One region of the Streptomyces sp. MGP-BFMKR1 genome, then DNA from elsewhere that is predicted to be linked to it. Evidence: riboswitches for the same ligand, from Rfam matches in the RefSeq annotation. Region 1 holds a riboswitch; each other region holds the start of a gene.

Region 1 (3,877 bases):
GCGGGCCTCGGCGCGCTGCTCCCGGGCGCGCATGACGGCCAGCGACCGGGCCGTGGGTTCGAGGTCGAATTCCAGGCGGACGACGCCGTCCTCGAAGCTGCGCTGCTGGGTGTAGCCCGCGTCCGTGAACACCTTGATCATCTTGGTGTTGGCGGGGAGCACCTCGGCGGCGAAGCGGCGGATGGCGCGCTCCCTGGCGACGGCGGCGATGTGTTCGAGCAGGGCGGAGGCGACGCCGCGCCCCTGGTGGGCGTCCTGCACGAGGAAGGCGACCTCGGCCTCGTCCGCCGGCGCCGACGAGGGGCGACCGCGCTCGTCGATGCGGTCGTACCGCACCGTGGCGATGAACTCGTCCCCGACCGTCGCCGCCAGGCCGACCCGGTTCACGTAGTCGTGGTGGGTGAAGCGGTGCACATCGCGGTCGGAGAGCCGGGGATAGGGGGCGAAGAAGCGGTAGTACTTGGACTCGTCCGAGACCCGCTCGTAGAAGTCGACCAGGCGCTGGCCGTCGTCGGGCGTGATGGGGCGGATCTGGGCGGTGCCGCCGTCACGGAGCACCACGTCCGCTTCCCAGTGCGTCGGATAGGCGTGCTCGGGCGGCGTTTCCATGGCTCCAGCCTAGGCGGGGGCACCGACAACGGTCCGACTCGCGCACAGCGTTGCGGCGGGGCAGGCTGTGGAAGGGCTCCGCCAGAGCACTCCGCACCCCGTGAGAGACTGGTCTAGACAACAGCAACCACCTGAAGGGCAACACCATGGTTGAGCGCCGCGTCACCGTCGGCTGGGCAGAGGGCCTGCACGCTCGCCCCGCGTCCATCTTCGTCCGCGCCGCGACGGCCTCCGGCGTCCCCGTGACGATCGCCAAGCCGGACGGCACCCCGGTCAACGCCGCCTCGATGCTCGCCGTGCTCGGGCTCGGCGCGCAGGGCGGCGAGGAGATCGTGCTGGCCTCGGAGGCCGACGGCGCCGAGGTCGCGCTCGACCGGCTGGCCAAGCTCGTCGCCGAGGGGCTTGAGGAGCTCCCGGAGACGGTCTGACTCGCTTTTCAGCACCCTGCGAAGCCGCGGTGATCCCCCTGGGACGTCACCGCGGCTTCGTCGTCTCCGCTCCGGGAAGGGGCGGGGACCGCCGTGCGGGCGCCGTGGCGCGAGACCGCGCGCCGGCTCCCGCTGGCCGCGCGCGGGCCGAGACGCGCCGAAGGCCCCGCGCACAGGGCGGGGCCTTCGGCATGTGACGTGCGGGGGCCGGGCGGGGTGGCCCGGTGTCGCCTCAGATGTTGACGCCGTGGGAGCGCAGGTAGGCGACGGGGTTGATGTCCGAGCCGTACTCGGGCGACGTGCGGGCCTCGAAGTGCAGGTGCGCGCCGAAGGAGTTGCCCGTGTTGCCGGCGAGGCCGATCTGCTGGCCGGGGGCGACGCTCTGGCCGACCGAGACGGAGATCGAGTCGAGGTGCCCGTACTGGGTGTAGGTGCCGTCGTTCATCTTGATCACGACGTTGTTGCCGTAGGCGCCGCCCCAGCCGGCCTCGACGATGGTGCCGGCGCCCACGGCGCGCACCGAGGTGCCGGTGCTGGCGTGGAAGTCGACGCCGGTGTGGCTGCCGGAGGACCAGGCGCCACCGGACGCCTGGTACTGCGTCGAGACGTACGAGCCCGCGACCGGCAGGACGTAGGAGCCCGCCGCCGGACGCTCGGCGGTGCGCGACGCGCGCGTGTCGACGACCTCGCTGGCGCGGGTCTCCTCGGCCTCGCGCTCGGCGGCGGCCCGTGCCTCGGCCGCCTTCTTCGCGGCGGCCTTCTTCTTCGCGGCCTCGGCGGCGGCCTTGCGCTTGGCCTCCTCCGCCTTCTTCTTCATCTCGGCGGCGTGCTCGGCGGCCTGCTGACGCGCCTCTTCCTCAGCCTGCTGCTCGGCCGCGGCCTGCTCGGCGGCGGAGTACTGGGCGTCGGCCTGAGCGCCGATCTTGTCCGCGATGTCCTCGTTCAGAGTCGCGGCCTGACGCAGGCCGGTGTCCTGGAGCTCGGGGACGCCGTCGGCGCCCGGGGCGGCCATCGCGGGGGCGGCTATGCCGGCGACGACGCCGGTGGCCGCGAGGGTGGCCATGCCCGCCGCGTTCGCGCTGGTACGGACAAAGCGGCTGGGGCGACGGTGCCGCCCAGTGGCACGGGTGAACGCCATGGGGAGGCGTACTCCTTTCCTTCCTTCTCGCCTACCGGGTTAGCTGACGGGTTCGGAGCAGGAAGGTCTCCTACGGTCACCACGCCTCTCGCGAGGATGGCGGCCGATTCACCCCAGGGGACTTGGGTCCCCGGCTCCCCTGGCTCGCGCCATAAGGGACTCGGCGATGGTTGCCCGGTGCCACGGGTGTGGCGAAGGTGTGACGGACAACGGGGCTGACGCTAAGCGGGACGTCTTTTGATCGGCAAACAGAACCGGCCGTTTGTTGCGCACGCCACACGGCAGACAGGCAATCTCTCCCGCAAAACAGACAAACCGAGAGGCCCTGGCATCCCACTTGACACCAGGGCCTCTTAACGGCTCATCAGTAACAGGAGCCCCTGCCTCCGCCCCGGACACCCGGGGCAATCCGGGCGCCCATGCCGCTCTCTGGGGGACGGTCAGATACCGGGCGGCGCTCCGCTACGTTCCCGCGTACGCCACCCGCTCCAGCGCTCGCGTGCTCGCCCGCACCTCCCGGCCTCTCGGGACCGCGGCAGCCGCCCCGGCCCCGTGGACCACTCGACGCGCCGCCCGGCGCTCCGGGAGCGGGCACCACGGGCAGGGCGGGCGGCGCGGCAGCGCGGGCGGTGCGGGGCGAGCCCGGGCCGGACGGCGCCTGACGGCTCGCCAGCCCGGCTCGGGCCGCCGGGACCTCCCGCCGCTAGCCGCTCACCACCCGTACGTCCCCGATGCCCAGCGCCTTCACCGGCTCGGCGATCACCGAGGCGTCGCCGACCAGCACGGTCACCAGCCGGTCGGTGGGGAAGGCGGCGACGGCCGCGGCGGTCGCCTCGACCGTGCCGGTCTCCGCGAGCCGCCGGTAGAGGTGGGCCTGGAAGTCGTCCGGCAGGTGCTGCTCGACCTGGTCCGCGAGGGTGCCCGCGACCGAGGCGGCCGTCTCGTACTTCAGCGGGGCGATCCCCACCAGGTTCTGCACGGCCACGTCGCGCTCGTCGTCCGTCAGCCCGTCGGCGGCCAGCGTGCGCAGCACCTTCCACGCGTCCTCGAGGGCCGGCCCCGTCACCTCGGTGGCCACCGAGCCGCTGATGGCCAGGAGGGAGAGGCCCGTGCCCTCCGGCGTGGAGCGCAGGACCTGGGCGAAGGCCCGCACGCCGTACGTGTAGCCCTTCTCCTCGCGCAGCACCCGGTCGAGCCGGGAGGTGAGGGTGCCGCCCAGGCAGTAGGTGCCGAGCGTCTGCGCGGGCCAGACCTGGTCGTGCCGGTCGGCGCCGACCCGGCCGATGAGCAGTTGGGTCTGCACCGCGCCCGGCCGGTCCACGATGACGACCCGGCCGGTGTCGTCGGCGGTGACGGTGGGCACCGGGCGGGGCGCGGCCGTGTCGCCGCTCCAGGCGCCCAGCGTGTCGGCCAGCGCCTGGTCGAGGTCGACGCCGGTGAGGTCGCCGACGACGACGGCGGTGGCCGTGGCGGGGCGCACGTGGGCCGCGTAGAAGGCGCGCACGGCGGCGGCGTCCACGCGCGCGACCGACTCCTCGGTGCCCTGGCGCGGCCGGGACATCCGGGAGTCGGCCGGGAAGAGCTCCTTGGAGAGCGTCATCGCGGCCCGCCGGGCGGGGTTGGCCAGCTCGTGCGGGATCTCGTCGAGCCGGTTGCGCACCAGCCGCTCGACCTCGCCCTCCGGGAAGGCCGGGGCGCGCAG
Region 2 (3,877 bases), 1.6 Mb from region 1:
CGATCCGCGTGCCACCCGCCACTGCGCCACCGGACACCGGGGCGCGGGTGTCCCCCGGCCCGTTCCGCGCCGGCCCAGTGCCGCTCGCGCGTACGCCGCCCACCACCCAGCACAGATGAGGAACCCCCTGTGAAATTCCGAACGTTCACCAAGCTGGTGCGCAGCAATCACCTCTCACTGGCCCTGCGGATGCCACGGGAGCTGGCTGGTCCCGCGTACCGCGCCTCGTTCCTGGCCGCGGCTGCCAGCAGTGGCGTGCTGCGCCATCTCGCGCGGCAGCCGCTCGACGCGCCCGCGCTCGCCGACGAGCTCGGCATGCACGGCGAGGAGCAACTGCTCGGCGCCTGGCTCGACATGGGGGTGCGGATCGGGGAACTCGGCTCGCGTGGCGGGCGCTACCGGCTGCGCGGGCGCCTGGCCAAGTCGCTGGCGCGCCCGGAGGCGGACGCCTACGTGGCGCTGCTCGAACAGCTCATGCGCTTCCACGCCCCGCTGCTCCTGGACGCCCCCGGCATGCTGCGCGAGGGGCGCCGAGTGTCGATCGCCGACCAGGACGGCGCGCTCATCGCCCGCTCGTCCCGCGTGCTCGAACCCGCCGTGCAGGGCGTGGTGGAGCAGCAGGTCGACCGGACCGCGCCGGTCCGGCTCCTGGAGGTGGGCTGCGGCAGCGGCACCTACGTACGGCACGCCGCCTCGCTCAACCCGCGGCTGACGGCCGTGGCGATCGACCTGCAGGACGAGGTGGTGGCGCAGGCGCAGGCGAACCTGGACAAGTGGAACCTGTCCGACCGGGTGGAGGTCGTCCGCAGCGACCTGCGGACGTACTCCACGGAGCAGAAGTTCGACCTGGTCACGCTGCACAACAACATCTACTACTTCCCCCACGGCGAGCGGACCAAGGTGCTGGAGCGGGCGCGCTCGTTCCTGGCGCCCGGGGGCAGGCTGCTGCTGACGACGAGTTGCCAGGGCGGCAGCCCGGGCATCGAGATGCTGAACCTGTGGTGCGTGTACGCCGACTTCGCCGGCCCGCTGCCGCGCCCGGCCGAGTTGTCGGAGCAGATGCGGGACGCCGGCTTCACGCAGGTGCGCTCCCGCCGCCTGGTGCCCGGCGAGGAGTTCCGGGCCTTCACCGGCACCAGCCCCTTCGACGACTAGTCCCACGCGAAGGGCCGGGAGCGGCCGGCGGTGGCGGAGGCGCGCGGTCGCCGCCACCGCCGGCCGCTCCCGCCGCGCCTTCGACGTCGCTCGGCGCCGGGGCGCCGACGGCCGGCCACGCGCGCGGCTTGACGTCCCATCACGGCGCGCCGCCGCGCACGCCGCGTATCCCGGGGTGGTGGGCGGCTGCCTGGCCCACAGGCCGGTCGCGCCATGGAATGCTCGCGTCCGGTTACGTGTTTCCGCAGTTCAGCGCGGGTTTGCGCGACTCGTATGGGGGATGAGACCGACCGCGGTTCTCGGTCACCAACGAAGGTGAAGAACTTCACATACGACCCTTTCGGCTGCGATTTCGGGCCGTGGATGGCGCAGTATCCCTATCCGACACCACCAAGCCCCCGTCACCACGGCGGGGCGGTCCGGGCGGACGCCGAGTCCTGCCGCCGCACGGGCCCAGTGAGAGGAACACGAATCGGCAGGAGCGGGAGACCCAGGCATGACGGGCCACGAAGTCGGTGGCCCTTGGGGTGAAGCCACGCGAGTGGCCGGGCAACTTCGCCAGTCCGAACCCGACAGGTCATCTTTCGCAGGCGGATGACGAAGGGCTTTCGTATGTCCGCGCAGCCACGTATACCCTCGCTCGCCACGCGCATCGGTACCGCATCGGCCCTCACCGCCACGGTGCTGGCCGGCTCCTCGTTCGTCCCCGCTCTGACGACCGACGCCCAGGCGGCGACGGCCTCCGGCAAGGCGCTCAAGATCGCCGCCGGCAAGAAGGGCGCACCCTACAAGTACGGGGCGGTCGGCCCGAACCGGTTCGACTGCTCGGGGCTGACGCTCTACTCGTATCGGAAGGCGGGCAAGAAGCTGCCACGTACGGCGGCGGCCCAGTACAACAAGACCCGCCACCTGTCCAAGAGCTCGCGCAAGGCGGGCGACCTGGTCTTCTTCCACTCCGGGCGGAACGTCTACCACGTGGGCATCTACGCCGGGAAGAACAAGATCTGGCACGCGCCCAAGCCCGGCAAGTCGGTGCGGCTGGAGAAGATCTGGACCAACAAGGTCTGGTACGGCCGCGTCCGCTGACCGTGACGGGTGGGCCGGGGCGCCGGGCGGGCGATGCCGCGCCGCGCCCCGGCCCGGCCCACGATCCCGGGACGAGAGGGGCGTGGGGGCAAGGGCCGCCCTACGGGCCGGTTCCGGGTCGCTGTCACCAAGCCGAGTGATGTTGCCATCGAGTACGTCACCCGCAGGGAGCAATCCCCGTTGTCCTCACGTGCCGACCGAATCACGGTCAGCCTGATCCACGAGGACGAGTCATGATGCGAGGAATGACGGGGGTCGCCGTCGTCGCGGCGGCGCTGGCGTGCACGGTGACGCCGGCCCAGGCCGGTGAGGCGGCCAAGCCCATCAAGAACGGCAAGGCCGAGTTCTGCCTGAGCAAGCCCGCCGCCAAGCAGCTTGCCAAGGCGAAGGTCACGCTGGCCGCCACGGGGGCCGCTCGGATCACCGGCAAGCAGCGCCAGTGCGTGTCCCTCCCGCTGGTCGAGGGCACCAGGGACTACGCGAAGTTGCAGGGCGGCGTCACGTTCCGCGACAAGGACGACCGCCTCGACCTCACCAAGATCTACAACTACGTGAACAAGTCCTCTCGGACCCAGGCGCACGCCTCGGTCAACCGGGCCAAGGCGCAGCCGGTGCGGTTCCTGACCTACACCATCAAGCGGGAGAACGCGAAGGTCACGCAGAAGCAGGTCAAGGCGGTCAACGTGCGGACCGTGCTGACTCCTGAGGGCGAGAAGCTGTTCAAGAAGACGTTCGGCAAGTCGCCGGTGCGCAAGGGCGGCCACCTCTTCACGCTCAACGCGGTCGCCGACATGCCGAAGCTCGCCCCGGACACGCTCGGTGATCTGCTCGACCTGCTGCGCTGAACCGAGGGCTGATTCCGGGGCGCGGAGCGCCCCGGCCCACGGCAGGTGAAGCACGGCCGGCGGATCGCTCCACGGATGCCGCTGACACGCCGCATGGCGTGTCAGCGGCATCCGTGCGTACGGCACCCCGGCGCGTGCGCGCCGTCAGGCGCCGCGCACCGCGGCGAGTTGCTGGGCGAAGGGGACCACCTCATCGTCGTCCTGGCGCGGCGCGGGCGGGGCGCCGGCCAGGAGGCCGGCGAGTTGGCGTGCCGCGCGGTCGATCCGCTCGCTCAGCCCGTCGGTGCGGTCGTCCCCGGCCGCGCCCCAGTCCTCGGCGGCGGCGTAGACGCCGGTGGGGACGGTGACGGCGCGCAGGTAGCCGAAGAGCGGGCGCAGCGCGTGGTCGAGGACCAGGGAGTGGCGGGCCGTGCCGCCGGTCGCCGCGATCAGCACGGGCTTGTCGACCAGCGCCTCGTTGTCCAGCACGTCGAAGAACGACTTGAACAGGCCGCTGTAGGAGGCGGTGAACACGGGCGTGACCGCGATCAGCGCGTCGGCGCGGGTCACCGCGTCGAGGGCGGCGCGCAGCGCGGTGCCCGGGAAGCCGGTGACCATGTGCTGGGCGATGGCGGTGGCCAGCTCGCGCAGCTCGACCACCTGGACCTCGACCGGGCGGCCGGCGTCCGCGAGTTGTCGCTGGGCCGCCGTGGTCAGTCGGTCGGCCAGCAGCCGGGTGGAGGACGGCTGGCTCAGCCCGGCGGTGACGGCCACCAGGTGCAGGGGCTTCATGCGGGGTCTCCTCGGGTGGA
Region 3 (3,877 bases), 3.5 Mb from region 1:
CCCTGTGCTAGGGCGCGGGCAAACGGACGCCCCCACCCGTCATCTGACGCTCCGTCACCGGTGTGATCGCCGCGTGACCTCCGCTACATCAGCTTGTGACGGTCCCGGGCCGGCAGTATGTTCGACCGTCAAAATCTGCCGCCAACCTGAGAGGCCACCGCATGCGATCCGGCAACGGCAAACATCGCCGCCCCCGTCAGGCCCCGGCCATCGTCGTCGCCGCGGGGGTGACCGGCGCGGGAATCGCCCTCCCGCTGCTCGGCGCCACCAGCGCCGGCGCCGCCGACACGGCCACCTGGGACCGCGTTGCCGAGTGCGAGAGCGGCGGCACCTGGAGCGCCAACGACGGCAACGGGCGCTACGGCGGCCTCGGTCTGAGCCTGGACGCCTGGCAGCTCTACGGCGGCACGGACCACGCGCCCCGCCCGGACCTGGCCAGCCGCGCGCAGCAGATAGCCATCGCTCAGACGATCCTGTCCGAGCGCGGCCCCGTGGCGTGGAGCGACTGCGCGCAGCCGGCCGGCCTGACCGAGGACGGCGAGGTACCGGACGTCAACCCGGGCGACCCCAGCCACGACGACCGGGGCACCGACCGCGGCGACTACGGCCACGCCCCGACCCCGAAGCCGGACGCGACCCCGGACGCGAAGCCCTCCCCGGACGACGCCAAGCCGACCCCGACCGACGAGCGGGAGCCGGACGCCGAGCCGACGCCGGACGCCACGCCCGGCCAGGACAAGAAGCCGAGACAGGGCGACAGGCCCGGCCCCGACGCGTCCGCGCCGAGCGATGACGCGCAGCCCACCGAGACGCCCCGTACCACCCCGAGCCCGAGCCGGGGCGAGGAGCGGCCCGCCGACCGCGACGAGGCCGGGGGCGAGCGGCCCGAGGCGCCCCGTGGCGGCGCCGAGCGCCCCGGCGCCGGCGAGAAGGCGCGTGAGGACGGCACGGGCACCGGCAAGCACCGCGGCGAGCCCGACGGCGCCCCGGGCCGCCCCGACGGCCGGGAGGACGACCGACAGCGCCCCGAGGGCCGGCACGCCGACCGCAGCGAGCGCGGGCGCGCGAGCGACCGGGCGGACGCGGAGACGCGGAGTGAGCACCGGGTCCGGTCCGGTGACACGCTGTGGGCGATCGCCGAGCAGCACGAGACACCGGGCGGTTGGCCGGCGCTCTACGAGGCCAACGAGAGCGTCATCGGGGACGACCCCGACCTGATCCTGCCCGGCCAGAAGCTCGACCTGGAGGCGGCGGCGGACCGCTGATCGGCCGTCACTTGGGGTGCTTCGCCCCGGTGTACACCGATTCGCGAAAGTGAGACATGGGTCTCGTTCGATCTCTGGCGTGTCGCGCTTGTCCGTCCTTCAGGTGCACTGTCTGACCTGCGGTGATGTGATTTTCTTGCGGGCAAACCCCACTGACTTTCCAGGGATGTTGGGGTTTGAGCACTCCGGGGATCTGTGATTACGGTCTTCATCGCTCGCCACCGCGAGCGCCACTGGTCGTCACGCCGAATCCTGCCGGCGGCCGGGGGAAACCGACGCGTCAAGCGCCGAAGGCAGGAGCGGGGGAACCACAGGTAAGTGCCGGACGGTCCGTGGAACGAGGGGGCTGAACGGCTTGGGGTGAAGCCGCGGGAGACCGCGGCCGGGCAACTCACAGTCCGAACCCGACAGCTCACCTCGTAGGCGTCGGTGAGGAAACCAACATGCTGATTTCCAAGGGCAAGCACCGCCGTCCGTCCAAGGCCACTCGCATCGCCACGCTCGCCGGTGTCACCGGTGCCGCCGTCGCCGTGCCGCTGATGGGGGCCACCGGCGCCAACGCCGCCACCACCGGCCAGTGGGACCAGGTCGCCCAGTGCGAGTCGACCGGCAACTGGTCGATCAACACCGGCAACGGCTACTACGGCGGCCTCCAGTTCTCCGCCTCCACCTGGGCCGCGTACGGCGGCACCGCCTACGCCCCGACCGCCGACAAGGCGTCCAAGGCCCAGCAGATACAGATCGCCGAGAAGGTCCTGGCCAGCCAGGGCAAGGGCGCCTGGCCGCACTGCGGCGTCAACCTGACCCAGGGCGGCTACACCGCGCCCAAGCAGCAGGCCCCCAAGCAGCAGGCGCCGCAGCAGGCCGCGCCCAAGCAGCAGCAGGCCGCCCCGCAGCAGTCCGCGCCGAAGGCCGCCCCGAAGCACGCCGGCCCGCGCGCCACGGACGAGCAGGCCCCGAGCCGCAGCTCCGAGCGGTACGTGCCCAAGCACGCCGCCCCGAAGCAGTCCGTGCCGCAGCAGAGCGCCCCGAAGACGATCAAGAAGGGCGACGGCGAGTACAAGGTCGAGGCCGGCGACACCCTCGCCAAGATCGCCGAGGCCGAGAACGTCAAGGGCGGCTGGAAGAAGCTGTACGACCTGAACGACGACGTCGTCACCGACGCCGACCTGATCTACCCGGGCCAGCAGCTCCACCTGAGCTGATCCCCGCCTCCGGCGCCCGGCCGGCTCCGCCCAGAGCCGGCCCGGCGTCCGTCCCTCCCCGCCCGGAGGGACCGCAGACCGCCCCGCCACGGTGCGCCTACCCCCGAGCGCATCGCGGCGGGGCTCCGCGTTTGCCCCCCGGACGCGCCGTCCGCGCGCGCCGCCCCCACACGCCGTCCCCACGCGCCGCCGCCGTACCGCCGCCGTACGGACGCCGCCGCCGTACGGACGCCGTACCGCCGCCGTCTGGACGGCGCCCGGTCGCCTGGGCCCGGTAGGCATGCCGCGGGCGCCTCGCGCGGACGTCCCGGCCGGCGCTGTCCGGGGCCGCGCGGCCGATTCGGTTGCGCCGTTCACCCATCGATCTGCGCTTTTTTCCCTCTTGTCGTCTCGTCCGGCGGGCGTGCGGCGAGCCGGGGTGCCGGGGCCGGTTAGGCTCGTGTCGCAGAAGCTCAGACCCACACGAAGGAGACCGCTCGTGCCGTCTATCGACGTCGTCGTAGCTCGCGAGATCCTCGACTCGCGAGGCAACCCCACGGTCGAGGTCGAGGTCGGCCTCGACGACGGCAGCACCGGCCGTGCTGCCGTGCCGTCCGGCGCCTCGACCGGCCAGTTCGAGGCCCTTGAGCTGCGGGACGGCGACAAGGCCCGCTACGGCGGCAAGGGTGTGGAGAAGGCCGTGCTCGCGGTCATCGAGCAGATCGGCCCGGAGCTGGTCGGCTACGACGCCACCGAGCAGCGCCTGATCGACCAGGCCATGTTCGACCTGGACGCCACGCCGGACAAGTCCTCGCTCGGCGCCAACGCCATCCTCGGCGTCTCGCTGGCCGTCGCGCACGCCGCCTCCGAGGCGTCCGACCTGCCGCTCTTCCGCTACCTGGGCGGCCCGAACGCGCACCAGCTCCCAGTGCCGATGATGAACATCCTGAACGGCGGCTCGCACGCCGACTCCAACGTGGACATCCAGGAGTTCATGATCGCCCCGATCGGCGCGGAGTCCTTCTCCGAGGCCCTGCGCTGGGGCGCCGAGGTCTACCACACCCTCAAGGGCGTCCTGAAGGAGCGCGGCCTGTCCACCGGCCTCGGCGACGAGGGCGGCTTCGCGCCGAACCTGGACTCCAACCGCGAGGCGCTCGACCTGATCGTCGAGGCCATCAAGAAGGCCGGCTACACCCCGGGCCAGGACATCGCGCTCGCGCTCGACGTCGCCGCGTCCGAGTTCTTCAAGGACGGCCAGTACGCGTTCGAGGGCCAGGCCCGCAGCGCCGCCGAGATGACCGCGTACTACGCCGAACTGGTCGCCGCCTACCCGCTGGTCTCCATCGAGGACCCGCTGAACGAGGAGGACTGGGACGGCTGGAAGACCCTGACCGACGAGCTGGGCGACAAGGTGCAGATCGTCGGCGA
Region 4 (3,877 bases), 1.9 Mb from region 1:
TGGGCGCCGCGGCCCCTTCCCCGATGCCCGAATCGGCGCATTCTCTTTGCCCGAAAAATGCCCGGAGTTGAGAACCGAAGCGGCCGTTTTTCCCTCCGCGCCCACCGGCCCGGGCCCGCGAGGCCAACGCCGCCGCCCGACCGGGCCGGTAGCCGGCCCCCGGCGGCGGGTCGCTCCGGCGGGCTCCGCCTCGTCGGCGCGTGTACGGCGGCGGCCGACCGGGGGCCGAGCGAGGGGAAGTTGACGCCCCGTCCGCTCGCCGCGCGCGGCGCGTCCCCGCACCCGGGCAGGGCCCGGGCACGCGGTCGGGCGGCATCCGGGCGGGCGGCGTACGGATGCCGGAGTACGCGGGCACGGGCGCGTGGCGTAGGGACGCGTGACGTGGGGACGCGTGGCGTACGACCACGGCCGGTGGGCGTCGTGGGCGCGTGGCCCGCGGTGCGAACCGGCGCTCGTCCCACCGGCGGCGCCGGCGGCTACCGGATCAGGCCGACGCCTCGGTCAGCGCGGATATCTCCGAAGCCGTGAGGTTCAGGTCGGCCACGGCCAGCAGCGGCGGGAGCTGCTCCGGGGTGCGGGCGCTGGCGATCGGGGCCACCACCGTGGGCTGCGCGGCCAGCCAGGCCAGGGCCACCGTCGCGATCTCGACGCCGCCGTGCGCCGCGGCCACCTCGTCGAGGGCGGCGAGCACCCGCGGTCCCCGCTCGCTGTCCAGGTACCGCTGGACCGACTCGGCGCGCACCGAGCCCTCCGGCGTGCCGCCGGGCCGGTACTTGCCGGTGAGGAAGCCGGCCGCCAGCGCGAAGTAGGGAACCGTCGCCAGGCCCCGCTCGGCCGCGACGCGGGACAGCTCGCCCTCGTAGGTGTCCCGGGAGACCAGGTTGTAGTGCGGCTGAAGCGCCACGTACCGCGCCAGGCCCTCCCGCTCGGAGGCGTCCAGGGCCTCGGTGAGCCGGGCGGCCGTGATGTTGGAGGCCGCGATCTGGCGGACCTTGCCCTGCCGGACCAGGCCGTCCAGGGTGGTGAGGAAGTCCTCGACCGGCAGCGACTCGTCGTCGTAGTGCGTGTAGTACAGGTCGATGTAGTCGGTGCGCAGCCGGCGCAGGGACGCCTCCACGTCGGCCCTGATCACCTCGGCGCGCAGCCCGCGCCGCTCCGGCGAGCCGCCGCCCACCTTGGTCGCGACGACCACCTGATCGCGCCTGCCGCGCGCGGCGAGCCAGTTGCCGATGATGGTCTCCGACTCGCCGCCCGAGTTGCCCGGCACCCAGGCCGAGTAGACGTCGGCGGTGTCGACGAAGTTGCCACCGGCCTCCGTGTACGCGTCCAGGATGGCGAAGGACTGCGCCTCGTCGGCGCCCCACCCGAAGACGTTGCCCCCCAGCGAGAGGGGGAAGACCTCGATGTCGCCGATCCGGCGCGACCGCGTGCTCTGCGCATGTTCGACCATGTGCGGAGTCAACGCCCCGGCCCGGCCCCCTATTCCCCGCCACCCCGCGCGCGGCGGCGCCGGCGGGAGCGCGCCCCCGGCGTGCGGGCGGAGGAAGGGCGCGGGGCCCGCGCCCGCCCTCGCTACGGCTGGAGCCCGTGCTCCCGCAGCCACGCCATCGGGTCGACCGGCGCGCCGCCGCTCGGGCGCACTTCGAGGTGCAGGTGCGCGCCGGTCACGTTGCCGGTCGCGCCCACCCGGCCGATGACGTCGCCGGTGGAGACCTCGCCCGAGGTCTGCGTCATGGACGACAGGTGGCAGTACCAGACCTCGGTCCCGTCGGGCAGCGTCAACACGATCCGGTAGCCGTACGAACCGGCCCAGCCGGCCTGCGTGATGGTCCCGCCGTGCACCGCCTTGACCGGCGTGCCCGTCGGAGCGGCGAAGTCCAGGCCGGTGTGGTTCGCCGACCACATGTCGCCGGCCTGTCCGAACGTGGAGGTCACCGTGTACGAGCTGAGCGGCATCGCGTAGCTCGCGGCGAGCTTCGCGCGGCGCTCGGCCTCGGCCTTGCGCCGGGCCTCCTCCTCCGCCTTCCGCTTGGCCTCCGCCTCGGCGGCCCGCTGCTTCTCGTCCTCGGCGGCCTTCTTGCGGGCCGCCTCGTCCGCCGCCTTGCGCGCCGCCGCCCGCTCGGCGGCCTCGCGCTCGGCCTCGTCGGCGGCGCTCTGCTGGGTCTCGGCCTGCTGGAGGATGCGGGCCCGCAGCACCTCGCCCGCGTTGGTCGTGCCGTTCGCGGACTCCTCGGCCGTCAGGCCGGCCTGGCTGAGCGGCGCCTGGCCGGCGGCCCGCGGCGCGGCCTCGTACCGCTGGTCGCCGCTCCCGCCGTCGGATATGAGGGACCCGACGCCGGGAAGCTCGTCGGCGTCGGGCAGGGAGTGCATGACCTCGTCGGCGACGTGCCCGAGGTCGGGCATCGATATCGGGGCCTTGGGGCGGTCCTTGGCGCTCGCCATGCCGCCGGCGCCGACCGCCGCGATGACGCCCACGCCGAGCACGGCGCCGCCGCGGGCCATCGTGGTGCCGCGCTGCTTGACCACGCGGTGCCGGCCCCGGACCGGGGCGACGGATTCGGCGGTGGGGTTCCACTCCTCCCAGGGGCCGTCGCGGAGGTCGTCCCGGGGCTCCCCCCAGGGAGGCCCGGCGAGTTCGTCGATCCCGTCGTGCGCGGGTGAAGCCTGGTCGAGGGCAGACCTGTTGGACGCCACGGAGGCGTGCTCCTTTCCTTCCTTCTCGCCTACCGGGTTAGCTGACGGGTTCGGAGCAGGAAGGTCTCCTACGGGTCGCGTACGACCCGATTCACCCCAAGGGTTGGTTCCCCGGTTCCCTCGCCTCGGCACCGCGCTGATCCGCGGTGACGCGCCTACGGGATTCGGCGACGGCGCACGGTGCCGCCCTGGGCGGCGGCTGTGACGACCGCGCTGCGTTATCGAACGTTAATAGAGGGCCGGGTGTGATTCCAAGCCGTTCCGGGGAATAAGGGCTCCGCTTTGACGAGGCGCCAGCACATCGTCAGCACAGTGGTCAAGATCGGCTACCCAGCGCGTTCGTCGGCCGCCCGCTGGCCGCGTCGGACGGCCACCACGCCGGGCGCGCCGGCCCGGCGCAGCGCGAGCAGCGCCATGTCGTCGGCGCGCTGGCCCTCGGTGTGCCGCATCACGTCGGCGATCAGCGCGTCCAGGAGGGCGTCCGGGCTGGCGAACCGACGGCCGCTCAGCCGCCGCGCCGGCTCGTAGAACCGCCCGCTCGCGTCGCGCGCCTCCGTCACCCCGTCCGTCAACAGCAGCAGCGCCGCCCCGGCCGGGAACGGCAGCTCCTCCACGGTGTCCCGCCAGGCCGCCACGTCCCGCATGCCGAGCGGCAGGGCGTCGGCCTCGGGGCTCAGCTCGCGCACCTGGCCCGTGGGGAGCAGCAACAGGGGCGGCGGGTGGCCCCGGTTGATGAGCCGCAGCCCGCCGCTGCCGTCGCCGATCTCGGCCAGCACGGCGGTGGTGAACCCCTCGAACTGGTCGAGGCCCACCCGCCGGTCGCCCTCCCGGTCGAGCGCCCGCTCCAGCCGGTCGACCAGCCCCTCCAGGGTCCGCTCCTGCTCGGCGGCCTCCCGGAAGGCCCCGATCACCACGGCGACGGCCTCCACGGCCTCCAGACCCTTGCCCCGTACGTCGCCGATGATGGCCCGCACGCCGTGCGGCGACTCCTGCACGGCGAACAGGTCGCCGCCGATCCGCGCGTCGGTCTGCGCCGCGACGTACCGGGCGGCGATCCGCAGCGACCCGATGCGGCTCGGCGGCGTGGGCAGCACGGCGCGCTGGGCGGCCTCGGCGACGACGCGTACGGTCGCGAGTTGGCGGAAGTTGCGCCGCACCACCCGGTTGATGGCGAGCGCCAGCA

Evidence for each region. Region 1 has a riboswitch for cyclic di-AMP ahead of AC3CHW_RS07185 (M23 family metallopeptidase). Riboswitches for the same ligand answer to the same signal wherever they lie in the genome.
Region 2: another riboswitch for cyclic di-AMP. It lies ahead of AC3CHW_RS00900 (C40 family peptidase); the one in region 1 lies ahead of AC3CHW_RS07185 (M23 family metallopeptidase).
Region 3: another riboswitch for cyclic di-AMP. It lies ahead of AC3CHW_RS21685 (transglycosylase family protein); the one in region 1 lies ahead of AC3CHW_RS07185 (M23 family metallopeptidase).
Region 4: another riboswitch for cyclic di-AMP. It lies ahead of AC3CHW_RS14540 (M23 family metallopeptidase); the one in region 1 lies ahead of AC3CHW_RS07185 (M23 family metallopeptidase).

The regions. Positions count from the first base shown of each region.
Region 1 is NZ_CM173408.1:1,937,649-1,941,525, forward strand. Features, by position in the region: gene AC3CHW_RS07175 (bifunctional acetate--CoA ligase family protein/GNAT family N-acetyltransferase) at 1-609, opposite strand, end outside; gene AC3CHW_RS07180 (HPr family phosphocarrier protein) at 756-1,037, shown strand; gene AC3CHW_RS07185 (M23 family metallopeptidase) at 1,270-2,175, opposite strand; cyclic di-AMP (ydaO/yuaA leader) riboswitch at 2,189-2,351, opposite strand; gene AC3CHW_RS07190 (M16 family metallopeptidase) at 2,879-3,877, opposite strand, start outside.
Region 2 is NZ_CM173408.1:293,083-296,959, forward strand. Features, by position in the region: gene AC3CHW_RS00895 (SAM-dependent methyltransferase) at 130-1,155, shown strand; cyclic di-AMP (ydaO/yuaA leader) riboswitch at 1,596-1,764, shown strand; gene AC3CHW_RS00900 (C40 family peptidase) at 1,768-2,241, shown strand; gene AC3CHW_RS00905 (hypothetical protein) at 2,487-3,086, shown strand; gene AC3CHW_RS00910 (FMN reductase) at 3,231-3,857, opposite strand.
Region 3 is NZ_CM173408.1:5,487,535-5,491,411, forward strand. Features, by position in the region: gene AC3CHW_RS21680 (transglycosylase family protein) at 162-1,265, shown strand; cyclic di-AMP (ydaO/yuaA leader) riboswitch at 1,541-1,706, shown strand; gene AC3CHW_RS21685 (transglycosylase family protein) at 1,709-2,470, shown strand; gene eno (phosphopyruvate hydratase) at 2,949-3,877, shown strand, end outside.
Region 4 is NZ_CM173408.1:3,811,280-3,815,156, forward strand. Features, by position in the region: gene AC3CHW_RS14535 (aldo/keto reductase) at 485-1,450, opposite strand; gene AC3CHW_RS14540 (M23 family metallopeptidase) at 1,573-2,694, opposite strand; cyclic di-AMP (ydaO/yuaA leader) riboswitch at 2,706-2,835, opposite strand; gene AC3CHW_RS14545 (PP2C family protein-serine/threonine phosphatase) at 3,021-3,877, opposite strand, start outside.